DNA from 2 places in the Arthrobacter sp. AOP36-A1-22 genome. Region 2 is predicted to be linked to the other one. Evidence: predicted binding sites of a transcription regulator. Region 2 holds the regulator's gene; the other holds the start of a gene.
The links. The regulator HspR, encoded in region 2, represses chaperone genes until heat shock. The targets are predictions, from matches to a motif close to AAGTTGAGTCNNNNNGACTCAACTT.

Region 1: the regulator HspR is predicted to act here: its motif matches at 4,412-4,436, upstream of ACT3S2_RS06990 (ATP-dependent Clp protease ATP-binding subunit).

Annotation. Positions count from the first base shown of each region.
Region 1 is NZ_JBQSWX010000008.1:72,575-83,216, forward strand. Features, by position in the region: gene ACT3S2_RS06980 (APC family permease) at 1-1,363, shown strand, start outside; gene ACT3S2_RS06985 (hypothetical protein) at 1,459-1,713, shown strand; gene ACT3S2_RS06990 (ATP-dependent Clp protease ATP-binding subunit) at 1,810-4,398, opposite strand; gene ACT3S2_RS06995 (YidH family protein) at 4,584-4,964, shown strand; gene ACT3S2_RS07000 (DUF202 domain-containing protein) at 4,973-5,305, shown strand; gene ACT3S2_RS07005 (aldehyde dehydrogenase) at 5,295-6,773, opposite strand; gene ACT3S2_RS07010 (MOSC domain-containing protein) at 6,840-7,658, opposite strand; gene ACT3S2_RS07015 (YdcF family protein) at 7,698-8,702, shown strand; gene ACT3S2_RS07020 (glycoside hydrolase family 3 N-terminal domain-containing protein) at 8,795-10,039, shown strand; gene ACT3S2_RS07025 (alpha-hydroxy acid oxidase) at 10,023-10,642, opposite strand, start outside.
Region 2 is NZ_JBQSWX010000015.1:4,669-15,310, forward strand. Features, by position in the region: gene ACT3S2_RS10065 (hypothetical protein) at 1-36, shown strand, start outside; gene ACT3S2_RS10070 (hypothetical protein) at 759-1,322, opposite strand; gene ACT3S2_RS10075 (globin domain-containing protein) at 1,322-2,488, opposite strand; gene ACT3S2_RS10080 (YccF domain-containing protein) at 2,788-3,204, opposite strand; gene trmB (tRNA (guanosine(46)-N7)-methyltransferase TrmB) at 3,293-4,183, shown strand; gene ACT3S2_RS10090 (alpha/beta hydrolase) at 4,176-5,114, opposite strand; gene ACT3S2_RS10095 (heat shock protein transcriptional repressor HspR) at 5,126-5,572, opposite strand; gene ACT3S2_RS10100 (DnaJ C-terminal domain-containing protein) at 5,633-6,610, opposite strand; gene ACT3S2_RS10105 (nucleotide exchange factor GrpE) at 6,693-7,328, opposite strand; gene dnaK (molecular chaperone DnaK) at 7,344-9,203, opposite strand; gene ACT3S2_RS10115 (DEAD/DEAH box helicase) at 9,447-10,642, opposite strand, start outside.

The DNA of each region.
Region 1 (10,642 bases), on a different contig from region 2:
GGTGACCAGCAACTTCGCGGTCACCGGTCTGCTGGGGGTCCCGCTGTCCTTCATCCTGCTCGGTGCGGTCCTGGTCATCTTTGCCGTCGGCTATCTGGCGATGAGCCGACACGTCCGCAACGCCGGGGCGTTCTACGCCTATATCTCCCGCGGGCTGGGCAAGCCGGCGGGAGTCGGATCCGCCTGGGTGGCCCTGCTGTCCTACAACGCCATGCAGATCGGCATCAACGGCCTGTTCGGCTTCGCCTTGTCCTCGTTCCTGGCAGGGTCGATGGGGCTGGAAATCCCCTGGTGGGTCTGCTCGCTGGCCGGATGGCTCATCGTGGGCATCCTGGGGGTGAACAAGGTCGACCTCTCGGCCAAGGTGCTGGGCGTGCTGGTCGCGCTCGAATTCGTCGTGGTCATCATCTACGACGTGTTCGCCTTCGGCACCGCCCCGGAAGGAATCAGCACCGCCTCGCTGGAACCGGGATCGCTGTTCACCACCGGTGTCGGGGCGGCCCTGGCCTTCAGCGTCGCGGCCTTCATGGGCTTCGAATCAGGGGCCATCTACAACGAAGAGGTCAAGGATCCGCGCAACACCGCCCGCCGGGCGACCTATATCGCCGTCGTCGTCATTGCCGCCTTCTACGCCTTCTCCGCCTGGGCGATGACCATTGCCGAAGGCGAGAGCCAGGTGATCGGCCGGTCGGAGGAATTCGGGCCGGACCTGATGTTCGTGTACTTCGCCGACCACGCAGCCGTCTGGTTCGTCGATCTGGCCAACCTGCTGTTCATCACCAGCCTGCTGGCCGCCCTGGTGGCCTTCCACAACGTCGTGGCCCGCTACATCTTCTCGCTGGGACGCGAAAACGTCCTGCCGGCGAAACTGGCCGCGGTGTCCGCCCGGACCCGGGCCCCCTTGGCCGGTTCGATCGCACAGTCGGTGCTCGCACTGGTCGTCCTGGTGGTCTTCGCCGTGGCCGGAACCGGCCACGAATACGGGGAGCTGTTCCCGGTCCTGACCCTGTTCACCTGGCTGACCAACACCGGCGCGTTCGGTCTGGTGCTGCTGATGGCCCTGACGTCCTTCGCCGTCATCGGCTTCTTCCGCCGCCAGCCCACCAGACCCGGGGCCTGGACGACGATGGTCGCACCGCTGCTGGCCGGGGTATCGCTGACCGCGGTGTTCGGAATGATCGTCGCGAACTTCGATGTGCTCATCGGGTTGGAGGAACCCGGGATGCTCAGCTGGCTGCTTCCGGCCATCATCGTGGTCCCGGGGCTCCTCGGCGTCCTCGGTGCCTACTGGTTGCGATCGGCCCGGCCGGGCGTCTATGCCGGCATCGGCCGCGGTGGTCTGGACCCGGAGGAACTGGACTAATACCGTCACGGTCGTAGGCTGGAAGAAGAGCCCGAAACGTCGTCACGGGGGCAGGTGGCACCGCGGGCCCGGACCGATATGTCGAGGAGGACACGATGGGTACCCACGAACACCACCACCAGGACGCCGTCTCGCAAGCCGGGATGGGCATGGACGGGACACAGCTGCCCCAGCCGGAGGCCACCGAGCACGAGAGGCGCCGCGACGTCGACGGCCCCACCGAGATCGACTCCGGGTCCATTCCCGTCCACGGTGACGAAGACACCGCCGACGAGCTGGCGATGGAGGCCTACGGCGATGAGGACGAGGACGGGAATCCCTACATCCCCAACGCGCCGTTCCCCGGCTGAGCCCCCGGACAGGACCTGTCACGACAACGCCCCCGGACCATGGAAGCCATGGTCCGGGGGCGTTCGTCGTCCCGGCGGGAGCCCGGGGATACCTACCTAGGCGGCCAGCGCCGGGCGGGTGGAGGAGGCCGCGACGCGCAGTGCGCCCTCCTCGACCCGGAGGGTGATCCTGCCACCGTCCCGGACCGCTTCGGCGACCAGCAGGTCGGCGATCGGGTCATCGACCTCGCACTGGATCACCCGACGCAGCGGACGGGCCCCGTATTCGGGCTCGTAACCGTGCTCGGCAATCCACCCGATGGCCGCATCCTCCACGTCCAGGCCGATTCCCTGGGCTTCGAGCCGGGCTTCGGTGTCACGCAGTTGGATGGACACGATCTGGCGCAGCTGCTCCTGCTCGAGCTTGCGGAACAACACGATCTCGTCGATGCGGTTCAGGAATTCCGGACGCATGGTCTCGCGCAGCCGGCCCATGACCCGATCGCGGAGCGCCTTCTCGGAGCCGAAACCGCCGGCCCCCTCGCCGGACTGGGCGTTGAAGCCCAGGGCGCCGGTCTTGCTGGCCAGGAACGCGGAGCCCAGGTTGGAGGTCATGATGACCACCGTGTTGCGGAAGTCCACGGTCCGGCCCTGCCCGTCGGTGAGCCGGCCGTCGTCGAGCACCTGCAGCAACAGGTTGAACACGTCGGGGTGCGCCTTTTCGATCTCGTCGAGCAGCAGCACCGAATACGGGTTGCGGCGCACCCGTTCGGTCAGCTGTCCAGCCTCGCCGTAGCCGACGTAGCCCGGAGGGGCCCCGACCAACCGCGAGACGGTATGCCGTTCACCGAATTCGCTCATATCGAAGCGCAGCAGCGCCTCCTCGCGGCCGAACAGCGACTGGGCCAGCGACTTCGCCAACTCGGTCTTGCCGACCCCGGTGGGCCCCAGGAACATGAAGCTGCCCACGGGACGGGAGGCATCGCCCATGCCCGTGCGGTTGCGCCGTACGGATTTGGCGATGACGCCCACCGCATCGTCCTGCCCGATGACGCGCTCATGCAGTTCCTCCTCCAGCTTCGCCAGCCGGGCCCGATCGCCCTCGGTCAACCGGGCTGCGGGGATGCCGGTGGCCCGGGCGATGATCTGGGCGATCTGCTCCTCGTCCACCACGCTGGTGCCGTCGGTGTCGTCGTCGGTGCCGTCGGATTGCGTCCCGGCAATCAGCTCGTCGAGGTGCTCGGCCAGTGCGGCGATCTCATCGCGCAGCCATCCGGCGTCCTCGAAGCGTTCGGCCGCGATGGCGTCGTTCTTGCGTTCGCGCAGGGTCTCCAGCTCGCGGCGCAGCGCCTGGACGTCGACGGTCGGGCCGCGCCGCAGGCTCAGACGCGCCCCGGCCTGGTCGATCAGGTCGATCGCCTTATCGGGCAGGAAACGGTCGGTGAGATAGCGGGAGGAGAGGTCGACGGCGGCCCGCAGGGCACCTTCGGTATAGGTCACCTGGTGGTGTTCGGCGTAGCGGCCGGCCAGACCGGTGAGGATCTTCACGGAATCCTCCTGGGAGGGTTCGCCGACCGTGACGGGCTGGAAGCGGCGCTCCAATGCCGGGTCCTTCTCCACGCTGCGGTACTCGGCCAACGTGGTGGCGCCGATGAGCCGCAGTTCCCCGCGGGCCAGCCGCGGCTTGAGGATGTTCCCGGCGTCCATGCCGCCTTCCCCGGAGCCGCCGGCGCCGACCACGTTGTGCAGCTCGTCGATGAAGACGATGTACTCGCCGTCCCCGGCCGCGATTTCGTCCATGGTCTGGGTCAGGCGTTCCTCGAAGTCCCCGCGGTAGCGGGTGCCGGCGAGCATGCCCGGCAGGTCCAGGGAGATGACGCGTTTGCCCTGCAGCTGGGCGGGGATCGAATCGGCGGTGATGGCCTGGGCCAGGCCCTCGACGACGGCGGTCTTGCCGACGCCGGCTTCGCCGATGAGCACCGGGTTGTTCTTCATGCGACGGGCCAGGATCTCGATGGTCTGCTCGATCTCCTCCTGCCGGCCGATCACGGGGTCCAGTTTCTCCTCGAGGGCCAGTGCGGTCAGATCCGTGCCGTAGGTGTCCAGCATCGGGGTCGGTGAATCGGTCGGGGCCCCGGTCTGCGCGGGGCCGTCCTGGGGGCCGGAGGCTTCCTGCTGGGCGGCGGCCCCGATGTTCTGCAACGTTTCGGGGGTCACCCCGGAGGCGGCGAGGACCTGCCCGGCGGGGGAGTCCTGGTTGACGACGAAGGCGACGAAGAGGTGCTCGGGGTCGATGTAGGTCGAGCCGAAGGCGCGGGCGACCTGGCGGGCGTCGAGCAGGGCCCGTTGGGTCGAAGCCGTCAGTGCCGGGGCCCCGCCGGTGGGGCGGTCGGAGGATTGCGGCAGACGCTGTTCCGCGTTGCGGGCGATGGCCTCCACGTCGATGCCGCCGGCCCGCAACTGGGCGGCCGGCCCGTCCTGGGCCACGAGGACCCGCAGCAGGTGCAGGGCGTCGACCTCGGCATGGCCGTGTTCGGCGGCGAAGGCCGCCGCCTGCCCGAGCAGTTCGTGCGTGCGCCGGCTGAGCAGCCGGGTGATGTCGATGGGGCGGCCTGCGGCTGCGGCTCGCTGGCCCTGCAGGTAGCGGGCCAGGAAGTCATCAAACGAGCCGCTTCCCGATCCGGTGGGTCCGAAGAACGCTGGCATTTTCCCTCCAAGGAACTTGAGTGTCTTACGCTCAAGTATAGACCTGAGTGTATGTCACTCAAGTTAACGTGATGCGGTCGTCATTATTCCCCGCACGGTTTCCACCCGGCGGGCGAGGCCTGTGACCGGTAGGATTTCCAGCGAGAGCAGCCGGTGGCGGCTGGGGCAACAGCGGGAGGACGACGGTGGCCGACGAAGGCGAACGCGGATGGCTGGCACGCAAGGCGCTACCCAGCGGCAACGAACCCGACCCGCGGTTCACCCTGGCCAACGAACGCACGTTCCTGGCTTGGATCCGCACTTCGCTGGCCTTCCTGGCCGGTGGAATCGCCTTGGAGGCCTTCGCCTTCGACGCCTTTCCCACCGACCTGCGCAAGGCCATCTCGATCCTGGTCATCTGCCTGGGCCTGCTGATCAGTGCCGGGGCGGTGTTCCGCTGGCTGCGGATCGAGTCGAGCATGCGCAACCACCGTCCGTTGCCGTTCCCGGCGATCGTGCCGCTGCTGGGCATCGGCGGGGCACTGGCCGCGGCGGTCATCGTCGTCGTCCTCGTCGTCTCCGGATAGGTCCCTCGATGACCATCCCCATCACGCGCGGCCACCAGGACCCAGGACTGCAACCCGAACGCACCGTCATGTCCTGGGGCCGGACCACGTTGTCGCTGTTCGTGGTCAGCGCCGTGTTCATGCGCTGGATGCACCATTACGGCCCCTCGATCCTGATCCTGGTGGCCGTGGGGGGCCTGGGGGCGCTGTCCATCTACGTGACGCAGCGCCGCCGTTACTCCGCCCGCACCCGTGGCATCGCCGAGGGGCGCCTGGAGGCCGATGTGGCCGCCATCTTCTGGACCGCCGGCGCCGTCATGATCCTGGGCGTGCTGGCCCTGATCGTGGTCATCACGACCTGACGGTCACCCAGATCGTCTTGAGCTGGGTGTACTGTTCCAAGGCTTCCAACCCGTTGTCGCGCCCCCCGAAGCCCGAGGCCCGGTAGCCACCGAACGGGGTGGTGATGTTGCCTTCGCTGTAGCCGTTGACGGCCACGGTGCCGGCCCGCACCCCACGGGCCAGCCGGATGGCCCGATCGATGTCGTGGGACCAGATGGTCGCGGCCAACCCGTAGGTGGTGTCGTTGGCCAGGGCCAACGCCTCGGCCTCGTCCTGGAACCCGATCACCGCGACGACGGGGCCGAAGACCTCCTCACGGGCGATCGCCATCCCGGCGGTGACCTCGTCGATGACGGTCGGGCCGAGATACCAGCCGCCGCTGTCTTCGAACAGGGCCCGTCCTCCGGCGGCGATCCGGGCCCCGGCCGTGCGGGCATCTTCGATGAAACGCAGGGCCCTGGCCAGCGCGTCGGCCTCGATCAGCGGACCGAGGATCGTCTCGGGTTCGGCGGGGTCCCCGACGATCCGCTGGCCGGCCTGGCGCACCAGCTCGGCCACGAAGTCGGCCCTGAGCGATTCATGCACCAGGATCCGTGAACCCGCCGAACAGTTCTGCCCAGAAGCCCAGAACGCGGCCTCGGCCAGATCGGCGGCCACCTGGGGCAGGCGGTCGGCGTTATCCGCCAGCACGATCTGCGGCGACTTGCCCCCGCATTCCAAGGTGATGTTCTTCAGGTTGCTCTCGGCGGCGTAACGCAGGAATTCCCGGCCGGTCCGGGTGGAACCGGTGAAGGAGATCATATCGACGTCCATATGCAGGCCCAGGGCCTTCCCGGCAACGGGCCCGAGCCCGGGAACCACGTTGAACACCCCGTCGGGTACGCCTGCCTCGGTGGCCAGTTCTGCGATCCGCAAGGTGGACAGGGAAGCCAACTCGGGGGGTTTGACCACCAACGAATTCCCGGCGGCCAGGGCCGGGGCCATCTTCCAGGCGAGCATGGCGGCCGGGAAGTTCCAGGGCAGGACCGCCCCGACCACACCGATCGGCTCGCGGACGATGAGTCCCAGCGCCCCGGGCCCGGTGGGGGCGACCTTGCCGAAGACCTTGTCGATGGCTTCGGCATACCAGCGGATGGTGCCGATCGTGTCGGGGAGGTCGAACTCGTGGCAGTCGGCCAGCGGACGGCCCGCATCCACCGATTCCAGCCCGGCCAGCTCGGCGGTGGCCGCCTCGATGAGATCGGCCAGGCGCAGCAGCACCTGCTGGCGTTCGATGGGGTCGGCATCGGACCAGACGCCGGAATCGAAGGCGGTGCGGGCGCTGGCCACGGCGGCATCGACGTCCGCGGGCCCGCAGGCGGCCACCCGGGCAATCGGCTGACCGGTGGCGGGGGAGAGCGCCGTGAACGTGGCCCCGCCGGCGGCGGGACGGAACCGGCCGTCGATATAGGCCTCCGTGCGCAGGGAACCGGTGGAGGGATCGGTCATTGCTGCCTCCATCCGGGGGGTCGACGTGGTTTGATCGTAGTCCTGCCCACCCGGTCCCGGCCATGGTTATTCCCGAACGACGGCAGTGCCCCGGGTGAGCGTTCCATCGGTCCGCACGTGGGCGTAGACGCCCATGATGGTGTGCCCGAAGGCGTCGTGGAGCAATTGCAGGACCGGCAGATCACGTTTCGAGCTCACCGGATCCACTTCGGTGGCCGGGCACCTGCCGATCTCCTGGAAGACCTCCAGCCGGGCACCTCCGGCCAGCAGCGAACGGCCCGGCAGGTGCCGTTCGGCCCAGGGCGGCAATCCGTCGAGGTAGATGTTGGCGCGGAAACGCAGCGGGTCCACCGGGACGCCGGCGATCCGGGCCAGTTCACGGACGGAGGCCAGGTTGATGATGGACACGGCTTGGGCTTCCTCATCGCCCTTGGAGAGCAGATCAGGGAAACGCCGGCCGGATTCGTGGGCGATGACCGGCGCGGCGTCCCCGGCCAGACCCAGCAGTTCGGCCACCATCGACGCCAACCGGTCGCGGCCGGTGGAGGTGGACAGATCGGCGTGTACCGCCTCTGCGTCATCACCCTGCGGGCGGGTGAGAGAGATCGTCCGTGAGGAGGAGTCGTAGTGGCTGCGCAATCCGGCCAGCGCGAAGTCACGGGCCAGGACGTGGAAGTTTTGTTTGCCCAGGTTCTGCGCCGTGTCCGGGACGTACTTCCCCCCGGCCCGGGCGAGTGCGTAGATCCGGTCGTCGGGGAAGCCGTGCCCGGCGTGGAGCCCGACCTCGGAGAGCGGCTGCGGGGACAGGCCCTTGACTGGATAGTGGTAGAGAGCGGCGATGGAGGCATCGGTACTGCCCGGCGGGGATTTTGGACTCTGCTGCACGGCTCCAGTCTAGTCAGGCTGCCTTGCTAGTCTGGCCGGGTGAGTTTCCTGATCATTGCCGCCCTGTTGGGCCTGCTCTACGTCTGGCTGCGCCGCAAGGACCGGCGCATGCTGCGCAACGGCGTCGTCCTGGTCGCAGCCATCTGGTTCGCACTCACCGGGGCCACGGCCCTGTTGAGCAGCTGGTCCCCGGTCTTCGACTACATCACCCTGGGCATCCTCGCCCTGGTGCCGTTGGCGGTGATCGTCCTGGCCGGATTCCTCATCGCCAACGGGCTGACCATGATGCGCAGCGAGGGCCGCCGGCTGGGGAACCTGCTGACCCTGGTGCTGGGCATCGCGATGCTCGTGCTGCCGGTCCTCGCCCTGCTGCTGGTGCTCACGCTCCAGCCCCTGCTGGTGGGACTGGCGTTCCTGCTCTTCTTCCTCTGCGGCTATCTCGGGGTCGTCTTCGTCATCTTCCTCGCCTACGCCGTGGCCTACGGCCGCATGGAGCACGACATCCACCCCGAAGCCATCACGATCCTGGGCTCGCGGTTGATCGGCGGAAAGGTCCCCCCGCTGTTGGCCAGCCGGCTGGACAAGGCGGTTGAACTCCATCGGCAGGCACCGGATCCGAAACCGGTGCTGATCCCCTCGGGAGGCCAGGGCCACGACGAGTCGCGGACCGAAGGGGAGGGGATGGCCGAATACCTGTACGAGGCAGGAATTCCCGCGGCCGACGTCGTCCCGGAGAACCAGGCGAAGACGACCCGGGAGAATCTGCGCTTCTCCCGCGAGGTCCAGAACGCCGCGGGGCGTCCCGGACCGTTGCTGGTGGTGACCAATAATTATCATGTGCTGCGGGCAGCCTTGTTGGCCCGCAAATACGACGTCGATGCCCAGGTGGTCGGGTCCCCGACCGCCCGCTACTACGTCCCCAGCGCCTTCCTGCGGGAGTTCGTGGCGATCATCAACGAGCATCGGGTCCTCAATGCCGTGTTGTGCCTGCCGTTCTTCGCGATTTCCGGGTTCATCGTCCTGGGCGTGCTGGCGGGGCAGTAGCCACGAGGCCAGAGCGGACCCCAACTACACTGGAGCCTCAGGTCTGCCTGCGAACCCGCCGAAAGGGCATGATGAAAAGACATTTGAGGAACGTGGCCACGGCCGCGTTGATCTGCGCCGCCCTGCCGTTGGCCGCCTGCACGACGCCGGGGGCCGGGACCGCTTCCAGCGGATCCGCCGGTGCTGCTTCGTCCGGTGCCAGTTCGTCCGGGACCGGGTCCCCGACAGCGACGCAAACCCCGGGCCATGCGGGTTCCACCCCGGCCTCGGCGGATGCGGCCTCGCCCGGGACTCCCGCGGCGGAAACCGCCGCGCAGGAGCGCCTCGACACCCTGAGTCTGGAACAACGCGTGGGGCAGGTCCTCATGATGGGGGTCCCCGCCACGAGAGCCACCGCCTCGGACCTGGGGATCCTGCAGAAGAACCATGTGGGCAACGTCTTCCTCAAGGGCCGCAGCACCGTGGGGCTGAAGGGCACCGCCGCGGCGGTGAAGAAGATCAAGGCGACCGTCTCGAAGAAGACCACCGGTGGGGTCGGGCAGTTCATCTCCACCGACCAGGAGGGCGGCAAGGTCCAGGTCCTGAAGGGCCCCGGCTATTCCACCATCCCCGCCGGACTGACCCAGGGTTCCTGGGATCCGAAGACCCTGGAACGCCGGGCCACCGGCTGGGGGAAGGAACTGGCGCAATCGGGCATCAACGTCAACCTGGCCCCGGTCGCCGATACCGTTCCTGCCTCCATCGGTGCCGCCAACGCCCCGATCGGCGCGTTCGGGCGGGAATACGGAAAGACCCCGGGCAGCGCCCAGGCCGGGTCCTCGGCCTTTGCCGCGGGAATGGAATCCGCGGGAGTCGCCCCGGTCATGAAGCACTATCCCGGGCTGGGGCGGGTCAGCCGGAACACCGACGTCTCCCACGGGGTCACCGACACCGTCACGACCCGCGAGGACGCGACGCTCGAGCCGTTCCAGGCAGGGATCGACGACGGGGCGGACTTCATCATGCTCTCCAGCGCCTACTACTCCCGGATCGACGCGAAGAACCCGGCGGCCTTCTCCGATACCGTCATCAACAAGATGCTGCGCGACGACCAGGGCTTCGACGGGATCGTCATCTCCGACGACATGTGCGATGCCACCCAGTTCCGTGATTGGAAATACGCGACCCGGGCGAAGAAGTTCTTCGACGCCGGAGGCACCATGATGCTCTGCGTTAATCAGGCCGCCATCGGACCCATCACCGCTGGGCTCGTCGCCGAGGCGAAGGCGGACCCCGACTTCAAGGCCAGGATCGACGAGGCCGCCTTGCGCGTGCTGAAGGTCAAGGACGGGCTGTAGGCCGGGCCTGCGGGCCCCGCCAGTGCATCCGTAGATGCTGCGGGCCGAGTTCGGCGACGGAGGAGACACCCAGCAAGGTGGTGGCCACCCGCAGCTCCTCGGCGAGGATGTCCAACGCCCGCTGCACTCCTTCACGCCCCCCGGCCATCAGCCCATACATGTAGGCCCTGCCGATCAGCGTGAAATCGGCGCCGGCGCAGAGTGCGGCGGCGATGTCCCCTCCAGACATGAGGCCCGAATCGAGGATGAGTTCCACGTCGGGGCCCACGGCCTCGCGGACCTCGCGCAGTGCCTGCAGGCTCGCGGGGGCGCGGTCGAGTTGGCGGCCACCATGGTTGGAGACGATCAGGCCATCGGCACCGGCATCCAGGGCCTTGGACGCGTCCTGCGCGGTGAGGATCCCCTTGACGAAGAGTTGGCCCGGCCACACCGAACGCAGCCAGGACAGGTCCTGCAGCGACAGCGTCGGGTCGAACATCGAGTTGATCAGTTCGGGCAGTGAATGCGAGGTGCCGCTGAGCGAGGCGAACTTCAGCGAGTCGGTGGTCAGGAAGTTGAACCACCACTCGGGACGGTAGGAGGCGTCGAGCACCGTCTTGAGGT
Region 2 (10,642 bases):
AACATGGACTACGAGCTCCGTTTTGCAGCAATTTGAGAACGCTCCTATTCTCATGAACCGATCGATTAGCAGGGAATTCTCTTTTGGTATTTTGGGTCGCATCTGGACAGAGGCAGCGACCTATCCTGAGTACATCTATTTGCCATGACAGGTGAGTCTTGTTAAGACGGCACTTCGGATAGCGCCTGTGTATCGAAGCGGTAGCAGGTGCGCGGGCATCGGGTAGCGGTGTCGCGGAGGTTTGCGCCAGCCACGGGTCCAACTGGGGGTCACCGCGGCCGTGGGTGAATGTCGCAAGACCCCGCTCATGACCAACTTCCGCCAAGTGCTTGCCTTGCTTTCGTGAACGCGCCCCCAATCCGCAGAACGAAAGGAGGGCCGCTTGTTCGCGCCGCGATCGCCAAGGCCTGGCGCGCGCTCGTCGACAAGCAGCAGTGCAGGCGGGAGGAGAGCAAATCGCTCACCGTCAAAGACCTCGACTGCCTATTTGCCGATGGTGAGAAAGTGCTATCCGATAGCCGTGCCCGCGCTACGGGATGTCTACACAAGAGCTATCGGAAGCTCCGTCTTAACAAGTCTCGTCCTCCTCCGACTATTTGCAACCGGACTTCTTTCGCAGCTGCAACCGAAACACCTCAACGCACGTCCAGAAGTTCTCATTTTGCATGGATTAAAAATTCTCATACTGGTAGGAACTTCTGCAAAATCGATACAAAAATTCTCAAATTGTACCGGACCCTACAAGTGCTACCGCCGGCTCAGGAGCCACCCCCCGCGCCCGGCTCCGAGGCAGTGGCGCCGAACTGCGGCAAATGGCCCAACTGATCCACCTGTTCGGCCAGGGCGTCGATCACGGAGCGCAACTGGACCTGGGCCACCCGGGTGTAGGTGCGGACATACTCGATCTCCGGGACCGGCTCCCCGTATCCGGGGACGGCCGGGGCGGCGGCGGAACCGGCGCTACCCGCATTGTCTTCGGCCTTCTGCAGGATTTCCGAATATTGCTTTCGGGCCCCGTCGATGAGGCCATGGGCATATTGCTCGGCCTCGCTGACGTGCTTATCGGCGATGACCTGCGCCCGACTGAGCAGGTTCACGGTTTCGGCACTGACATCAAGGCCGGAGCCCCGATCCTCTTCAGCGCGTCGTCGCAGCGTCCGGATCTCCTCGCGGTCCGAAGCCATCTGGACGGAGGCATCGGCCAGGAACAGATTGATGGCCACGGGGTCGAGCCCGCCGACCTCCACGGCCGGGAACATGGCGTCACGGACGGCCTCCGGTGTCAGGGCGCGGGCTGATCGGGTGTCATTGGCATAGGGCATTATCGTGATCCTTCTTCGTCACTCTGGCCGATGGCCGAGGAACTCTCATCTAGGGTTGCGAACGTCTCGAAGCGGAGATCATCCGGAGCAAGTCCGGCGGTCCCCAGTTGGGCCACGGCATGCCCGACCATGGGCGGGGACCCGCAGACCAGGGCCGTCCGGCCGGCCCACGAGCCTTCGGCGGCCGCCGCGGAACCCACCAGTCCACGCAGCCCGTGGAAGGTCGGATCGTCCGAGACGACCGGTCGGTAGGTGAACCAGGGCTGTTCCGCCAGGCGGGTGAGCTTCTCGTGGTCGTAGAGGTTCCACGGCAGGCGGGCCCCATGGAACAGGTCAACCCGCGGCCCGGTTCCTTCGGTCGTCCACTGGGTGCCGACCTGGTCCAGGACCGCCGCCAGAGGCGCCAGCCCCGTGCCGCCGGCCACCAGGAGAAGGTCCTTCCCGTTCCGGGGACGGGTGAGCTGGTCGCCCATCGGGGCTCCGAGCCGGGCCGTGTCCCCGGGACGGATCTTGCGTACCGCGGTGCTACTGAACTGCCCGCCGGGCACCAACTGGATATGCAGTTCCACCAGGCCGTCCGGCTGCGGCTGGTTGGCGGGGGTCACGTAACGCCATAATCGGGGCAGCCGCCCCAGTTCCATGGCCATGGATTGGCCCGGCAGGTAGTCCATGGCCGGGGTGGTCCGCAGCTGGATCACCGTCACGTCGATGCTGCGCCGGTCAACGGAGACCACCTCGGCATCCCACCATGGGGGTGAATCCTCGGCGGCGTCCTCGGCGGCCACGACCATGATCTTCGCGATCTGGCCGTAGGCCGCGGACCAGTCCGCCGCGACGCTTTCGGTCCATTGGCTGCCCAGGAACTGCTTGAGGGTCGCCAGCAGCGAGGAACCAACGGCGGAGTAGTGTTCGGGTTCCACCGCGAATCGCCGGTGATCGCGGCCCAGTTCCTCGACGAATCCGGTATCGGAATCCAGTTTCTCCACATTGCTCACGATGTGCCCCAGCGCGCCGAACAGCTTATCGCGTTGGCTGGCCATGGAGACCGGGAACATCTCGCGCAGTTCCGGATGGGTGATGAACAGATGGGAATAGAAGTACAAGGGGGCTTCGTCGCCCGCCTGGGACATATCGGCCCAGGTGCTCTTGAGCATTTCAACATTCATGGCAGCCCCCGAAGTCCTGGAACACGGACGCTTTCGGCGTCGTCTCCCGACTCGATGCGGCGGCCCTCTGACCTATTCGGTCCATGTATTGCTATCAACTCTCATTGTGGGGGCGATCACTAACGGTCGATAACTATGCCACATAAGTCAAGGACGGAAGAGTGCAATTCGAGAGGAATCGTCTTCCCTGCCGGCCCGACCGGCGGCTGGAGGCCCGGGTCGACGGCCTCGGGGCACATGCCGGGGCGGCGGGATCCGCGGGCCCGGCAGGCTGCTTGGTTCGCCGGACCCGGAACCGTTCAGGCGGCCGGGCCCATCGGCAGGCGCGACCCCGAGGGCACGATGACCTTGCCCAGGGGCACCAGGGAGACGGGGATCAGTTTGAGGTTGGCGATGCCCAGCGGAATGCCGATGATGCTGACGAACATCGGGATGGCGGTGACCACATGCCCGATGGCGATCCAGATCCCCGCCACGAGGATCCACACGACATTGCCCACGGTGGAGAAGAATCCGGTCCGCCCGCCCCGGTCCACGATGGTGCGGCCGAAGGGCCACAGCGCATAGTTGGCGATCCTGAACGAGGCCAGCCCGAAGGGGATGGTCACGATCAGCACGCAACACACGACCCCGGCGGCCAGGTAGCCCAGGGCCAGCCAGAATCCGCCGAAGACGAGCCAGATGATGTTCAGGATCAGGTTCAGGGGTCCGTTCATGTCTCCAGTGTGCCCGTCCGCGGCCGGCGCCGCCATCCGGGAAGACCCTGACATGACGTCCATCGCGGCGACGACTAACGTGGACCCAATGAATGATCCCGCAGCCCCCAAGCCCCCTGTCAACGGCCGCGCCGCCGACGATTTGCGCTTCTACCGGACCGATCCGGTGTCCTTCGTCCGTCGCGGGTCCCGTTTGCACGGCAAGCGCAAGGACTCCTGGGACCGGCTCTCCGGGGACTACGTCATCCAGGTTCCGCGCCACCACGCAGACACCTCGGTCCACGAGGATTTCCGCTTCGACGCCGAGGAGGCCTTCGGCCGTCGGGCCCCGCTGACCGTGGAGATCGGCACCGGGCTGGGCGAAGCCATCGCCGAAGCCGCCGAGGCCCATCCCGAACGGGATTTCCTCGCCGTGGAGGTCTATCTGCCCGGCCTGGCGCAGCTGATGGCCCGGATCGACGCGAAGGGACTGACCAATGTGCGGGCCGTGCAGGCCAACGCCCCCGAGGTCCTCGATGTGATGCTGGAGCCCGGTTCGGTGGATGAACTCTGGATCTTCTTCTCCGACCCCTGGCATAAGACCCGGCACCACAAGCGTCGGCTCATCAAGGAATCGTTCCTGCCCAAGGCCGCCCGTGTGCTGGCCCCCGGCGGCATCTGGCGCCTGGCCACCGATTGGTCGCAGTATGCCGAACAGATGCGTTCGATCCTCGACGCCTCGAAGGATTTCACCTCCCTGCACCCCGGCGAATGCGCCGGGGAGGACTCCCCCCTGAGCCGGGTCCGCCGCGACGGTCTGGAGGGCCACGACCCGGAGCCGGGTTTCACAGACGATCTCGGGGGGTGGGCCCCACGCTACGCGGGGCGGGTGCGCACGAGCTTCGAGGCCAAGGCCGTGGCCGCGGGCCGTCTGGTCTTCGATCTGGCCTATCGCCGGGAACCGGAGGCGGACGGGGACCGCCGGGGGCCGGTCAGCTGAACGGAGGGGTCCCCCCGATGAGGATCCGGGCCAGGTTGTGCAGCGAGAGCGTGCCGGGGTCCCGGTACCCGTATTCGGGGTCATCGGATCCGGGCACGAAGCGGGAGGTGTTGTGCCCGGTGACGGCATGCAGCCCCGATTCCGGGTGTCCTTCCACGGCGAACGGCAGCCCGGCGACCGTGGTCCGCCCACTGAGGAGCCGGCCGCATCGGGCCAGCAGGTCCCGGCTCGCCACGGCCTCGTATCGGCGGCTTGGTGGGATGCCCAAGTCAGACGGGTCCCGCAACAAGCGGTCCGGAATTCCCGCCGAACCAATGGTGGCCAGTGTGTCGATCAAGGGGCCCGCCTGGCCGGCCGGGGGTGGTTCGGCATCCAACCGGGCGAGCGCGTACGCGGCCAACGTCGCCCCGTAGGAATGTGCTTCGATCGCCATCCTGGCCGTACGGGGAAGGAGCTCCCCGACCCGACGGATGTCGAAGGCCAGCCGCGCGGCACAGGTCCGGGCGGTACGGTCCGAGAGGGCCCTGAACATCCCCGGTGCGGGATACCCGAGCCAGGCGATGACGGCCGGGGCTCCGGCACCGGCGGCCCGCTGTTCGAGCAGGAGTTCGCCGGCTTCACGGGCCGTGCCCCACATGGCGGTTCCGGGACGGATGCCTGCCCCGGAGACCTGCCAGGTCAGGTGGGTGGCATGGTCGGGGTCCCCGAGCACCACGGCCGCCAACGGATGCGGTCCTTCCAGGTCCAGGAAGAGCAGCCGTCTGGCGGGAAGCCGCCGGTGCATGGACGTGGGCCTCAGCGCATGGGCGACCCCGTCCACTGCCGCCTTGCGGTCCTGATCGAATCCGTCACGCCGGCCCTTGGTGATCTCGAAGCCGCGCTCCGCCCGCTCGATCAGCTCGGCAACGGTCGCCAGCGTCCCGGGGACCATGAGGTGTCCGCCTAGTCCTGGGCTCGCCAGATGACGACGGCCTGGCTGCGGGCCCTGGGGCGTTCCCCCCGGGCCAGGGTGACGACGTCACCGCCGCCGGCTCCGGCGGCAAAGACCCGTTCCATCTCCGAGGACCTGCGGTCGGCTTCGGCCAGTTCCTGACTCAGTTCCGCCACACGGGAACGCAGCGCCGCAACCTGGTTCTCGAGTTCCAGGACCCGCCGGATCCCTTCCAGCGAGACCCCCGCCTTCGAGAGGCTCTGGACCTCCCGCAGCAATTCGACATCATGCTTGGAATAGCGCCGCTGCTTGCCGCGCTGCCGCGAGGGCGAGACCAATCCCATGCGGTCGTACTGGCGCAGTGTCTGCGGGTGCATATCGGCCAGTTCGGCCGCGACGGAGATCACGAATACCGGGATGAAACGATCGTTGATGGCCAGTGCCTTGCCTACCGCCATGTGCTTGCCTCCTCCTGGTGTGTTCGGTTCCGCCGTGCTTCCCGCGCCCCGGGCCCGCCGCTAGAGTACCGCCTTGGTGGCGATCCCGGCGCGGGGATCCGCGTCGGCGGTTGCTTCGGCGAAGGCCTTGACGGCTTCCTGCGCCTCGGCATTGAGCTTCTGCGGTACGACGACCTCGACGGTGACCAGCAGATCGCCGACGGCCTTGGACGTCTTCACCCCGCGCCCCTTCAGCCGCAGGGTCCGCCCCGATGAGGTCCCGGCGGGGATCTTCATCTTCACGGTCTCCCCGGTCAGCGTGGGGACCTCCAACGTGGCTCCCAGGGCGGCCTCGGAGAAGCCCACCGGCAGGTGGATCCGGATGTTGTTGCCCTCGCGGGCGAAGAAGGCATGCGGTTTGACCGAAACCTTCACCAACAGGTCCCCGTTTCCTGCCGGGCTGCGCTGGCCCTTGCCCCGGACCCTGACACTCTGGCCGTCACGGATGCCCGCGGGGATGCGCACGTCGATGACGTCGCCATCGGGTTCGCGCAGTCCGATGCTGGTGCCGCGGATGGACCCGGCGAAGGAAATCGTGGTCGAAGCGGTCCGATCGGCGCCCTTCTGCGGGGCCTGCTGGAAGCCGCCGAATCCGCCACCACCAAAGAGGTCCGCGAATTCGGGGGGAACCTGGCCGCCTCCGGGGAACCCGCCACCGCGGCGTCCCCCGCCCCCCTGGTTGAACAGGTTGCCGAAGACGTCGTCGAATCCCGCGCCGCCACCGGAGGGCCCCCCGGCGCCTCCGGAGGTGAACCGGGCGCCGGATCCCATCGCCCGGATGGCGTCGTACTGTTCGCGTTCCTCGGGGTCGGACAGCACCGAATTGGCCTCGGTGATGTCCTTGAACTTCTTTTCCGCGGCCTCATCGCCGGGATTGGTGTCGGGGTGGTATTTGCGCGCCATCTTGCGGTAGGACTTCTTGATATCGGCGTCGCTGGCGTCCTTGGAGACGCCGAGGGTGGCGTAGAAATCCTTGTTGACCCAATCCTGACTGGCCATCGGGCGCCTCCTGTTTCCTGGTTGTTTCTCAAGCTAATGGGGTCCCGGCCGCCCCACCGGTGGTGGGGCGGCCGGGGGTGGTTCATTCTCCCGTGGAGACAACCACCTGGGCGGCACGGATGACGCGCTCGCCCTTCTGGTAGCCGATCCGCAGGACCTGGGCCACGTGGTCCTCGGGGACCTCGGAGCTGGGTTGCTGCATCAGGGCCTCGTGGAAGTTCGGGTCGAAGACGACCCCCACTTCCTCGATCCGGGTCAGTCCGTGGCCCGCGAGGATGGCGTCGATCTTGTTCGCCACCGCCGCGAACGGCCCTTCCTCGAGATCGCCGTGCTTGCGGGCGGCGTCGAGATCGTCGAGTACGGGCAGCAGGCTGACGAGCACCGACTGGACGGCGAGGTCGCGCACGGATTCCCGATCGCGCTCGACGCGCTTGCGGTAGTTCACGTACTCGGCCTGCAGACGCAGCAGGTCGTTACGCAGTTCCGCTTCGACGTCGGACGCCGCCGCGGGCTGCTCCTGCTGGTCGCCTGCCTCGTTGAGGATCTGCTCGGCCTGGGCCAGCGCATCCTCCGACTCGGCACCTTCCGCTGCAGCGGTCGCTTCCTCATGCCCTTCGGCGCCGCGCACTTCGCCCGTCTCGGGATCGACCTTGCGCTTATCGGTGAAGCGCACCGGCTCGTCGCCGTCGTGCTCTTCTTCGTTGCCGTGTTCTGGCATCAGATTCGAACCGCCTTACTTCTTCTCTTCGTCTTCTTCGTCGACAACCTCGGCGTCGACGATGTCCTCGTCGGGCGCCTCGGTGCCTTCGGACTCCCCGGCTTCACCGGCGGCGCCTTCGGACTCGGCCTGGGCGTAGATGGCTTCGCCGAGCTTGGTCTGCGACTCCTGGAGCTTCTCGTACGCGGCCTTGACCTCGTCGTCGTTGTCCTGGCCCTCAAGGGCAGCCTTGACGGCGTCGACGTCGGCCTGGACCTCGGTCTTGACCTCCTCGGGCAGCTTGTCCTCGTTGTCCTTGATGAGCTTGTCCACGGAGTAGGCGGACTGCTCGGCGGAGTTGCGGGTGTCGGCGGCCTCGCGGCGCACCTTGTCCTCGGCGGCGTGCTCCTCGGCTTCCTGGACCATGCGGTCGATGTCTTCCTTCGCCAGCGAGGTACCGCCGGTGATGGTCATCGACTGCTCGGTGCCGGTGCCCTTGTCCTTGGCGGAGACGTGCACGATGCCGTTGGCGTCGATGTCGAAGGTGACCTCGACCTGCGGCACGCCACGCTGGGCCGGCGCGATGCCGGTCAGTTCGAACGTGCCCAGCGGCTTGTTGTCCCGGGTGAACTCGCGTTCGCCCTGGAAGACCTGGATCGACACGGACGGCTGGTTGTCGTCGGCCGTGGTGAAGGTTTCCGAACGCTTGGTCGGGATGGCCGTGTTGCGCTCGATGAGCTTGGTCATCACCCCGCCCTTGGTCTCGATGCCCAGCGATAGCGGGGTCACGTCGATCAGCAGGACGTCCTTGCGCTCGCCCTTCAGGACACCGGCCTGCAGCGCGGCGCCCACGGCGACGACCTCATCCGGGTTGACGCCCTTGTTGGCTTCCTTGCCGGCCAGTTCCTGGACCAGCTCGGCAACGGCCGGCATGCGGGTGGAGCCGCCGACGAGGATGACGTGCGCGATATCGGAGACCTTGACGCCGGCTTCCTTGATCACGTCGTTGAACGGCTTGCGGGCCCGCTCCAGCAGATCCTTGGTGAGGTCCTGGAACTTGGCGCGGGAGAGGTGCTCGTCCAGGTGGACCGGGCCATCGGCGGTGACCGAAAGGTACTGCAGCGAGATGTTGGTGCTGGAGGCGCTGGAGAGTTCCTTCTTGGCCTGCTCGGCCGCTTCCTTCAGACGCTGCAGGGCGATCTTGTCCTTGGACAGGTCGGCACCCTTGGCCTTGGCCTGGGACAGCAGCCAGTCGACGACGCGCTGATCCCAGTCGTCGCCACCGAGGCGGTTGTCGCCGGAGGTCGAGCGCACCTGGATGGTGGAGAAGTCGTCTTCGTCCTTGCCGACTTCGAGCAGCGAGACGTCGAAGGTGCCGCCGCCGAGGTCGAACACGAGGATCAGCTCGTCTTCCTTGCCCTTGTCCAGGCCGTAGGCCAGTGCGGCAGCCGTGGGCTCGTTGACGATGCGCAGCACGTTCAGGCCCGAGATCTCGCCGGCTTCCTTGGTGGCCTGGCGCTCGGCGTCGTTGAAGTAGGCCGGGACGGTGATGACCGCGTCGGTGACCTTTTCGCCCAGGTAGGACTCGGCGTCGTGCTTAAGCTTCATGAGGGTACGGGCGGAGATTTCCTGCGCCGTGTACTTCTTGTCATCGATGGTGGTGCTCCAGTCGGTGCCCATGCTGCGCTTGACCGAGGAGATCGTGCGATCGATGTTGTTGACTGCCTGGCGCTTGGCGATTTCGCCGACCAGGACTTCGCCGGCCTTGGAGAAGGCCACCACGGACGGAGTGGTGCGTGCGCCTTCGGCGTTGGCGATGACAGTGGGCTCGCCGCCTTCCAGGACGGAGACGACCGAGTTGGTGGTTCCGAGGTCGATACCTACGGCACGAGACATAATGCATCCTTCTTTCCGGTGGGAAATGCTGGTTCCTCCGCCCAACCGGGGAGGTTGAGCGTTCTGCACTCAAGTCTACTCGGGCTCATTTCATTGTCAATTCGAACTTGAGCGCAGTTGGCTCAAGTTTGGATTCCGGCCCCGATCCGGGCACGCAAAAGGCGCCTTTGCCCCGTCAAATGACGGGGCAACGGCGCCTGGGACGGTGAACGGGGTGATCCGATTCACCTCATGCGTGGAGGTCTAGCCCTTGGAATTGGACTGCGGTGCTCCGGCTCGACGGCTACCGCGACCGCGCCCCGGGCGTCCGGCGCCAAGGGCTTCCTGGGTCTTCTGCCCGATGGCGTCACCGATGGTGTTGCCCTGGCGGGCCCCCGATGAGGTGGGACGCGGGGACGAGGACGGGCGGCTGGTGTTGGCATCGCGCCCCTCGGGACGCCCCGACCCCTGGCGCTGTCCGGAACGGCTGCGGCCGCCCCCGGAACGCTGGCTTCCGGCACGCTGGCCGCCATTGCGCCCTCCGGCACGCTCACCGTTGCGTTCCCCGCGCACGGGGCCCGGACGGCCGCCGCGCTCGCCACGGGGCCGGTCATCACGTGACCGCTCGCCTCCGTCGCGTCCGCCACGGCTGTCGACACCGGCTGCGGAGCCTTCGCCACGAGCCGCCGGACGCCCCGGACGTGAGTTCCCGCGCCCGCCCCGGCGGCGTCCACGGCCTCCGGCGGCATCGGAATCGGCCAGGGTCTTGGCGCGCGGGTTCGATTGCGGGCGCGGCGCCACATAGGTGACCGGCTCGGCCTTGTCGCCGCGGACGGCGGCCACGGCCGCGGACTGCGGGCTGACCTTTTCGAAGGGGACCTTGATCCCGGCGGCCCGCATCAGGGACTTCACGTCCCCCTGCTGGTCGGGGGTCGCGATGGTTGCCACCGCGCCGGCGGATCCGGCGCGGGCGGTCCGGCCGGAACGGTGCAGGTATGCCTTGTGCTCGGCGGGCGGATCGATATGGACGACCAGCTCGACGCCATCGACGTGCACACCACGGGCGGCGACGTCGGTGGCCACCAGCACGCGGGCATCCCCACCGGAGAATGCCGCCAGGTTGCGGTCCCGGGCGTTCTGGCTCAGGTTCCCATGCAGGTCCACCGCGGGGACCCCCGCTTTGGATAGCCAGACGGCCATCTTCTTGGCGTGGTGCTTGGTGCGCATGAACATGATGCGTCGTCCGGTCCCCGACGCCAGTTCGAGCACCAGCTCCTTCTTGGAGTCGGCGTCGACGACGAACACGTGGTGGTCCATGGTGTCCACGGCGGCCTGCGAGGAATCCACCGAGTGGACGACGGGCTGGTCGAGGTAGCGCTGGACGAGTTTGTCGACGCCGTTGTCCAGGGTCGCCGAGAAGAGCATGTGCTGGATGCCGCGCGGGGTCTGGTCCAGGATCC